DNA from 4 places in the Marinobacter nanhaiticus D15-8W genome. Region 1 is predicted to be linked to each of the others. Evidence: predicted binding sites of a transcription regulator. Region 1 holds the regulator's gene; each other region holds the start of a gene.

Region 1 (2,203 bases):
TAACCACGTAACCGTTCACCCCGGCCTGGGCCGCGGCAACGATCTGGTCGCGCTTGGCTTCCGCAGTCACCATAAGCACCGGTAGATTCTTAAGACTGTCGTCGGCGCGAACGGCCTGTAACAGCTCGAATCCGGACATACCGGGCATGTTCCAGTCGGTCACCAGGAAATCGTACTTGCCGCTTTTCAGCATCGGCAACGCCGTGTTGCCATCATCCGCTTCGTCGGTATTGGTAAAGCCCAGGTCGCGAAGCAGATTCTTGATGATCCGCCGCATCGTGGAAAAGTCGTCCACGATCAGGATTTTCATGTTCTTGTCCAATTGGACCTCCACTCATTAATGCCGGGAATAGCAACGACTCTTGGCCCTGGCCACCCGCGTAGTGCGTCTATGGGAGCTGGCACCTCCCACCTCACGGATGCACTTCACCAGCCTGGCACTTTCGAAGCATTGCCTATTCTGTCCGCTGGGCGCGATCTGTAAAGCGCCCGTTACCAAAAACTACACTTTACGTATGAGCACGTTACGCGTGTGCGATCCGGTTACTCAGGCGGCCTGCCATCCGCTCAGCCGCGCTTTCAGGCGCAACGCCGCCTGGCTATGGATCTGGCTGACCCGACTCTCGCTCACGCCGATCACTGCACCGATCTCTTTCAGGTTGAGCTCTTCCTGGTAGTAGAGACTCAGTACCAGCTTCTCGCGCTCCGGCAAACTGGTGATCGCGTCCGCCAGGCTGCGCCGGAAACCTTCAGACGAAAGCGCTTCGAACGGTGCATCAGGAACAGCGTCTTCTTCGTTTATCGGCACCTCGCCGGATTCATTTAGCTCATCGAGACTAAAAAGTCGGCCACCGTTAGAATCTGCCAGGCAGGCGTGGTATTCGGAAAGGGACATGTCTAGCTCGTCAGCCACCTCGGCGTCGATGGCCTCGCGCCCGGTCCGGTCTTCTACAGCCTTGATGGCCTGGGCGATACGACGGGAATTACGGTGAACCGAACGCGGTACCCAGTCGCCCTTGCGGATCTCATCCAAGATGGCGCCCCGAATACGGATACCGGCGTAGGTTTCGAACGATGCGCCCTTGGACGCCTCGTATTTCTGCGCAGCTTCCAGCAGCCCGATCATGCCGGCCTGCATGAGATCTTCCAGCTGCACAGAGGCAGGTAAACGCGCCAGGAGATGCAGCGCGATTTTCTTAACCAGCGGCGCATGCTGCTCGACAAGGTCATGGGCCTTGCGTTCGCTGGTTTGGTGATAGATTCCCAGGCCTTTTGCCAACTTCATGAATCCGGATTGCCCAAATCAGGGAGCCTTTGGTTCTATCGGAGACTCCAGAGAATAAATGACCGTCAAATCCGTCAGTCGGTTACGCCTCAGGCTTCCACCAGACGCTCGACGAAGAATTCAAGGTGACCGCGGGGCGATGACGGCAACGGCCAGTTGTCGACCTTCTGCGCCAAGGCCTTGATCGCTAGCGACGCTTTGGCCCGCGGATAGGCATCGAGCACGGCACGCTGCCGCTGTACCGCTTTCTTGACGGCTTCGTCGTAAGGAACCATGCCCACATATTGTAGCGCAACATCCAAGAAGCGCTCGGTTACGCGGGTTAACTTCCCGAAAAGATGCTTGCCTTCCTGCTCGTTGCGGACCTGGTTGGCCAGGATGCGAAAACGGTTGACGCCATAATCACGGTTCATCAGCTTGATGAGCGCGTAGCAATCGGTAATGGATGTGGGTTCGTCGCAGACTACCAGCAACAGTTCCTGCGAGGCCCGGAGAAAACTGACGACGCCCTCGGAAATCCCCGCCGCGGTGTCGACGATCAGTACGTCGATCTGATCGCCAAGCTCGCTGAAGGCATTGATCAGACCCGCATGCTCCATAGCGGTGAGCTGGGTCATGCGCTGGGTGCCGGAGGAGGCAGGCACGATTTTGATGCCGCCAGGACCATCCACCAGGACCTCCCGCAGCTCGCATTCGCCCGACAGCACGTCAGCCAGGTTGTGATGCGCAGTGATGCCCAGCAGTACGTCGATGTTGGCCAGTCCCAGATCGGCGTCCAGAACGACAACACGACGCCCCATTTGGGCCAGGGCGATTGCCAGGTTGACTGAGACGTTGCTCTTGCCAACGCCCCCCTTGCCGCCGGATACGGCAATTACCTGAACCGGGTGTGGTTTACTCATGCCGGATACGGTCTCT
Region 2 (2,203 bases), 2.2 Mb from region 1:
GGAACGGGTCACACGCGGGTGTTTGCTCAGCAGTTGGTTGACGTCCCGCTCGGCGTATTCGCCAAAGCGGTCCTGAGGCAGCGTGGAGAAATCGTATTGCGCCACCGCTGCGTTCACCAGCTCAGGTTTGGTGAGATACCCGCGGTTGATCATGTAGCGCAACGGCAATTCGTAAATGCAGTGCTGAAAGGGTTTGTCCTGATCTTCACTAGAACCGCGAACAAAACCCCGGTAGTGATAGCGATAGATCCAGCCCATCGCCAAACGATAGGGTGTGGCGGTCAGCCCAAGCACCTTGAGGGCGTCATTCTGTTGCCGCAGCAGCTCGATGATCCGTTGATACTGACTGGTTTCCTCGCCACTGACCCGATGACATTCATCGATAATGACCAACGAGTATTCGTCCCGGAACTGATCCAGGTTCGCCGCGACGGACTGCACGCTGGCAAAGGTCACCTGATGCCGGCTTTCCTTTTGTTTCAGTCCGGCGGAGAAGATGCCGCCCGTTAAACCGTAGCTCTCGTACTTGGCGTGATTCTGCTCTACCAGCTCTTTGACGTGGGTCAGCACCAGAATCTTGCGTCGGGCCAGGCGGGCCAACTCGGCAATGACCAGGCTTTTACCCGCACCGGTGGGAAGCACGATCACGGCCGACTCGTCGGATTGGCGGAAGTGCCGCAGCGTGGCATCGACCGCTTCCTGTTGGTAAGGCCGCAGTTTGAAAGGTGCGTTCATTTGCAGGGCTTAATCGTTATCGGGGTGATGGGGCGAACATAGTAGCAAATGGTGGTGCCTTACCTGTGGGTCGTTTCCATTTGCGTGGCGGAGCCAGTCCGTTGGCTAGTCAGACTGGGGTTACAGCGAAAACGAAACGTTACGCAGAGTCTGCCCAAGTGGAATCTAACCACACCTCATCGTATTACTTTTTCACCAAAAGAAACTTCAGCTTTGCATGCGTTTGCCGATACCTTCCCTAACAGCAATTATTCAGGCCGGTATGCGGCCCTTGGCATTTGACGCGCTCAAAGTTTGAGCTGCCTTCAAGGCCCGTTTTACTGGAACGGCAAAACGAGCAATACCCTTACCCGGCAGTAAGTCGTTAGAAAACGGACTCGCTCACGACTCGCCTGTTTGAAAGGTCTTAGACATGTTTGACAGAAAGGTAAAAAAAGAGATCGAGGCGCTGCAAGAAAAACTCTTCATGCGGGACCAGATCATCGATGGTCTCTGTGATGAAAAGATGGTCCTTGACCTGGATCCCTCAGGCAAGATCACGTCGATCAACCAAAATTTCCGCGAAGAGTTTGGCGCCGGTGCTGATGCCGTTATTGGTCAGCAGATGAAAGACCTCGTACCGCAAGCCCTGCGCAACACCGATCACTTCCGCAGAATGGTGTCTGCAATCGAGAAAAAAGAAGTCTGGGTGGGCGCGTGGCAGGTTCAGAATGGTGACCACAAAGACATGTGGTTCCGAACGACGCTCTTCCCCATAAAACATCGGGACGGCGATCTGGAAGGTTACAGGGCCTTTGCCAACAACCTCACACGCACCATTGAGACGTCTAAAGAACACGAAAGCCTGATCCACGCCATGCAACGCTCGACGGCCGTAATCGAATTTGACTTGGACGGCCAGGTGCTGGCGGCAAACGACCTGTTTTTGAATTGTCTGGGCTACACCTTGAGTGAAATCAAAGGACGACATCACCGGATGTTCTGCCCACCGGACGTCTACGAGAGCCCCGAGTACGAACAGTTCTGGGCGCGGCTCGCTAGGGGCCAATTCGTGGCGAGCCGCTTCAAACGTGTCGATAAGTTCGGCAACGAGGTCTGGCTGGAGGCGTCCTACAACCCGCTCAAGAACTCACGGGGCGAATACTACAAAGTGGTCAAGTTCGCCACGGTGATTACCGACCAGGTTATGCAAGAGCGCGAGGTCGCAAATGCCGCGGGCGTGGCCTACGAAACCTCCAAGGCCACCGATGCCAGCACCAAACGCGGCATCGAGGTCATGCAGGGTACCGCCGGCGTAATGCAGAAGCTCGCCGAGCAAATGACCAAGGCGACTGAAGGCATCAGCGCCCTCGATCAGCAATCCCAAAAGATCAACTCAATCATCCAGAGCATCAGCGGCATCGCCGACCAGACCAACCTGCTGGCACTGAACGCAGCGATCGAAGCGGCTCGTGCCGGTGATCAGGGC
Region 3 (2,203 bases), 1.2 Mb from region 1:
ATTATCCGATTGAATATCCAGGCTGTATGCGCCACCAGCTGCAAAGGTTGCGTCAGCTGAAGTACGAGCGGAAGCCGTGACGCCAGTCACATCAGAGATGTTGTTGACCTTCTTGGCCACATCCGCAGCGCTATCGCCCGCCGCAGTGTCAAAGGTATCGGAACCGAGAGCACCGTTAACAGTGACTGTTTCCGCCGTAGCAACCCTACCGACCGCATCTGCGGTTGCTGAAGCCGCAGCGCCGTCTACGCGTTGCAAGCCGTATTGGTTCGTACGGAAGTCAGCAGTGGTGGCAGAAATGGTCTCGTTGGCGTCGGCTCCAACCTGGAATACCGCAGTTCCGAAGGAACCATCAAGAAGCTTCTTGCCGTTAAACTCAGCTGTATTGGCAATACGGTCAAGCTCGGAGACCAACTGGTTCACTTCGTCTTGCAGCGCCTGACGGTCAGAGGCTGAGTTGGTTTCGTTGGCAGACTGAACCGACAGATCACGGACCCGCTGGAGGATGTCACCGGCTTCACCGAGGGCACCTTCAGCTGTCTGGGCCAAGGAAATACCGTCGTTCGCATTTCGTTGTGCAACGCTCAAACCATTAATCTGGGACTGGAAACGGGATGAAATTGCCAGACCTGCCGCATCATCTTTTGCAGAGTTGATGCGAAGACCAGACGAAAGACGTTCGAGCGCCTGGTTTGAAAGACTCTGTGACTTGTTCAGTTGGTTCTGTGCGCTAAGGGATGCGACGTTTGTATTGATACCGAGAGCCATGATGCTTCTCCTAAAACCTATTAAGTTTCTCTTGGAAGAGGTCTGGCGCCCGTTCTCGTTTATTGGGTGCGCCGCCCTGCTGTAATGCTTAGCGGCGCATCCCGGGAATCCTTTAGGTGGGCTTAGCGTTTTTATTGTTAAGTAATGTAAAACCGAACCCAATCCACCTTAATTATTTGAAAAATAAAGGTTTAATAAAACGCGAAATTAGTCTTGCTGTGATCGTCGTCGGGAAAAAAAGCGGCAATCGCTTTCCTCATCCCAAGCCAATGTTTTGGCGCCTCATCGAGCACGCGTTAAACACAACATCTATTTTTCCCTTATTTTATATAAACTTAGATAAAAAATTAAAAACTGGCACGCCATTCGCTTTATCGCTTGCAATAGCTTCATTTGTTGAACGTTTGCCGGTGCGGCGTCCCTGTGATCGGGCACTAGGTTTCCGGCTTTTCCTGGCAAGGAGAGACAACATGCCTCAGATCATTAACACCAACATTGCGTCACTGAACGCTCAACGGAACCTTAACCGCTCGCAGGAAGATGCGAACACGGCCCTGCAACGCCTATCTTCCGGTTTGCGCATTAACTCTGCAAAGGATGACGCGGCAGGCCTGGCCATTTCTGAGCGTTTCACCGCTCAGGTCGCCGGCCTGAACCAGGCGGTCCGTAATGCCAATGACGGTATTTCCCTGGCGCAGGTGGCAGAGGGAGCCCTATCAGAGTCAACCGACATACTGCAGCGCATCCGTGAGCTCGCAATACAGTCTGCGAACTCGACCAATTCCGCGACGGATCGCCGTGCTTTGCAGGCTGAAGTCAATCAGCTCAAACAGGAATTGGAGCGTATCGCACAGACCACCGAGTTCAACGGTCTCAAACTACTGAACGGTACCTTCCAGGCACAAACATTCCAGGTCGGCGCGAATGAGAACCAGAACATTTCGGTCTCCGTCGCAAATGCCACATCGTCAGAGCTCGGGGTCTATAACTACGATTCAGCAAACGGCGAACCACAAAAAGGTCTAGGTTCAGCTGCTGCCGCCGCCGCGGACGCCGCTTCGCTGGCCGAAGTACTTACCGACCAGACGCTGTCAATCGCCAGCCCATTGGGCTCCGTCGATGACATCGACATTGCCTCGACGGATTCCGCAGCGCAAATTGCAGCAAAGGTTAATAGTAGAACTGTTGAGACCGGCGTGTCGGCGACAGCTCGTACCACCGCGACGCTTTCCGGCCTCAGCACTGGCGGAGCGATTACTTTCGCCCTGGGTAACGGCGATCCGAATTCCACTGCTCAAATCTCCGTCTCGGTGGATGATACGAGCGACCTTTCTGAAGTGGCTTCGGAAATAAACCGCGCCAGTGGTAAAACGGGAATCACCGCCGTCGCGGACGGCGGAAGCATCACGCTTGTCCAAGCTGATGGTAAAAATAT
Region 4 (2,203 bases), 1.4 Mb from region 1:
GAACAAAAGAGACATTGGCTTACATAACCCGCGATTTGCACCAGGCCCATTCGTCAAAAACGTGCTAGGTTAAAAAGACAGTCGTCCGTATCTAACCAGGACGCGCTGGAGCCGAGGAGACGCAATGGCAGCACTTTCACGTGGCGCGCAGCATTACATCCTCCAGCTGATCCCCAGCCTGCTGAACGACATCGGACGCCTGGGGTTGAAGCAGGTTATCGCTCGCTCCGACCTGGGTGAGCGGGACATCACCTCTCTCTACTTCGAAGTCAAATCCATCGCTCAATTACTTCCGGACGACCCACTCCAGGTCGACCCGGCCATCTGGGGAGAACTGGTCCACTGCATACGTCTCATGCAGTTGCTGATCAACGAAGCCGCTGGCGACGATCTGGTCCGGGCGCGGCGCAGGGCGATCAACAAGTTCCTGCCCCGGGCGCGACAATGCCTGAAGAGCGAATTCGAGAAACGTCGGCAGCAAGGCAACGTGGATTTCCGGCTGGCGGGCATCGTCCGAACCCAAATGGGTGGGGAACGCGCTGAGGAAACCTGCATGGAAGCGCTGCGCCTGGAGCGGCAGCGACGCTTCGATAGCGCGATGACGATCGCCATAGTCGGGCTGAACTGGCATCAGGCGGTCATTGTTCAGGACGCCAAGACCTGCGTGCGGCAACAGATGGCTTCGCCGCCCGACGACTTTGGTGTGGTGGACCTGTTGGTCAGCCTCATGGACCTGCTACGCGTGATGCTGGACCGGGAAAGCGCAGGAAAACCGCCCGATGTCGAAGTCGAAACCGTGGTGCTGAGTCTGGGCAATATGCTCTATCGGCAGGAACTCGGGCTGGACCGGCAAGCACACGCCCAGTCTCAACAGGTAGGTTGATGAACGCCCGCCCTGTTTGGTCAGGTTTTCGACTACAAACCCGTATATCTCCGACACACTACTTAACTTTAGTTACTACTCCTCTGGCCGTTAATCAGAATATGCACTGCTCTATAGGCAGCACTCCCGATTAACTCTGGTACCGGAGTTGCCCATCCATGTCTGTGAACAAGAAGTTCCTACTTGCCGTCACACTGATGATCTCGCTTCTCGTCGTGATTGGCGCCAGCTTTACCATCGTATCCCAGGACCATGCCCTGACAAATGATGCGGAAGCCAAGGCCCAAAGTGCGAGCGAACGGGTGATCCGCCTGTTGTCGGTGACCGATTCAATCATGTCCGAGCGGGTACGCAGCAGCATGAAGGTCCTGATCAAGCGGGGCACCGAAGTCGGGACACCCGGGCTCGGTAGCAGGACCCAGGTTGGTGAACGGTCCGTGCCGGACCTGCTTCTGGGCGAGGAATCCCAGTCAAACCGCTACGGGCTCGTGGATGCACTGACGGCCGACATGGGCGGCACCGCCACCCTGTTTGTCTACGACGGCAAGGATTACGTGAGGGTATCCACCAATGTGAAGAAGGAAGGCAAGCGCGCAACCGGTACGATCCTCAATCCGGACGGTGCCGCCTTCCAGGCAATCAGCGACCGCACTGCGTTCTACGGTCAGGTGGATATCCTTGGCAACCCTTATCTGACCGGCTATGCGCCCATGCAGGACGCCGCCGGCAAGGTGGTCGGCATCTGGTACGTCGGCTATTCCGCTGACATGTCCGTGTTGGCCGAAGAGATCGCCAAAGCTCAGGTCTTCGAGAACGGGTTCACCGCGTTGGTGGACAACAGGGGCCGTATCCGGATGCACTCATCGAACCAGTCCCAGGAAGCGGTGGAGGCTGCCCTGGCCAGCAATGACGGGTCATGGGTGACTTTCGAAACTCCCTTCAAACCCTGGGGCTACAAAGTCGTGACGGCTTACTCTGATGACGAGTTGACGGCCATGATCACCTCGGCCTCGGTGAAGACGGCGCTGATGATCGCCGGTGTTGGCCTGTTGATCATCCTTGCAGTGGCGGCGTTGGTTAAGGCGGTTATCACCAAGCCCATGAGCCGCATGATCGCCGCGGTAAATGACATCGCCGACGGTGAGGGTGATCTGACGGTGCGTTTCAATTCCAGCAGCCGGGACGAGTTTGGCCAAATGGCCAACGGCTTTGACAAGCTCCTGGCGAAAGTCCAGGCAACGATTCGCGAGGTGGGCGAATCCTCCCGGGAGTTGCTGAATTCGGCCCACGAGTTGGTCGGCGTGGCCGAGCGCTCCAGTA

Evidence for each region. Region 1 encodes FliA, which starts transcription of late flagellar genes. Its sites were predicted from a motif close to CTAAAGTTTNNNNNNNNNNNGCCGNTAA; they were not measured.
Region 2: a site for FliA is predicted at 941-968, ahead of RE428_RS05300 (methyl-accepting chemotaxis protein). Genes of this name have one in related genera too.
Region 3: a site for FliA is predicted at 857-884, ahead of RE428_RS09370 (flagellin N-terminal helical domain-containing protein). Genes of this name have one in related genera too.
Region 4: a site for FliA is predicted at 950-977, ahead of RE428_RS21165 (methyl-accepting chemotaxis protein). Genes of this name have one in related genera too.

Annotation. Positions count from the first base shown of each region.
Region 1 is NZ_AP028878.1:3,312,632-3,314,834, forward strand. It holds gene cheY (chemotaxis response regulator CheY) at 1-322, opposite strand, end outside; gene RE428_RS14695 (RNA polymerase sigma factor FliA) at 548-1,285, opposite strand; gene RE428_RS14700 (MinD/ParA family protein) at 1,375-2,187, opposite strand.
Region 2 is NZ_AP028878.1:1,159,983-1,162,185, reverse strand. It holds gene radD (DNA repair helicase RadD) at 1-735, opposite strand, end outside; gene RE428_RS05300 (methyl-accepting chemotaxis protein) at 1,148-2,203, shown strand, end outside.
Region 3 is NZ_AP028878.1:2,075,231-2,077,433, reverse strand. It holds gene RE428_RS09370 (flagellin N-terminal helical domain-containing protein) at 1-768, opposite strand, end outside; gene RE428_RS09365 (flagellin N-terminal helical domain-containing protein) at 1,239-2,203, shown strand, end outside.
Region 4 is NZ_AP028878.1:4,705,197-4,707,399, forward strand. It holds gene RE428_RS21160 (hypothetical protein) at 125-883, shown strand; gene RE428_RS21165 (methyl-accepting chemotaxis protein) at 1,042-2,203, shown strand, end outside.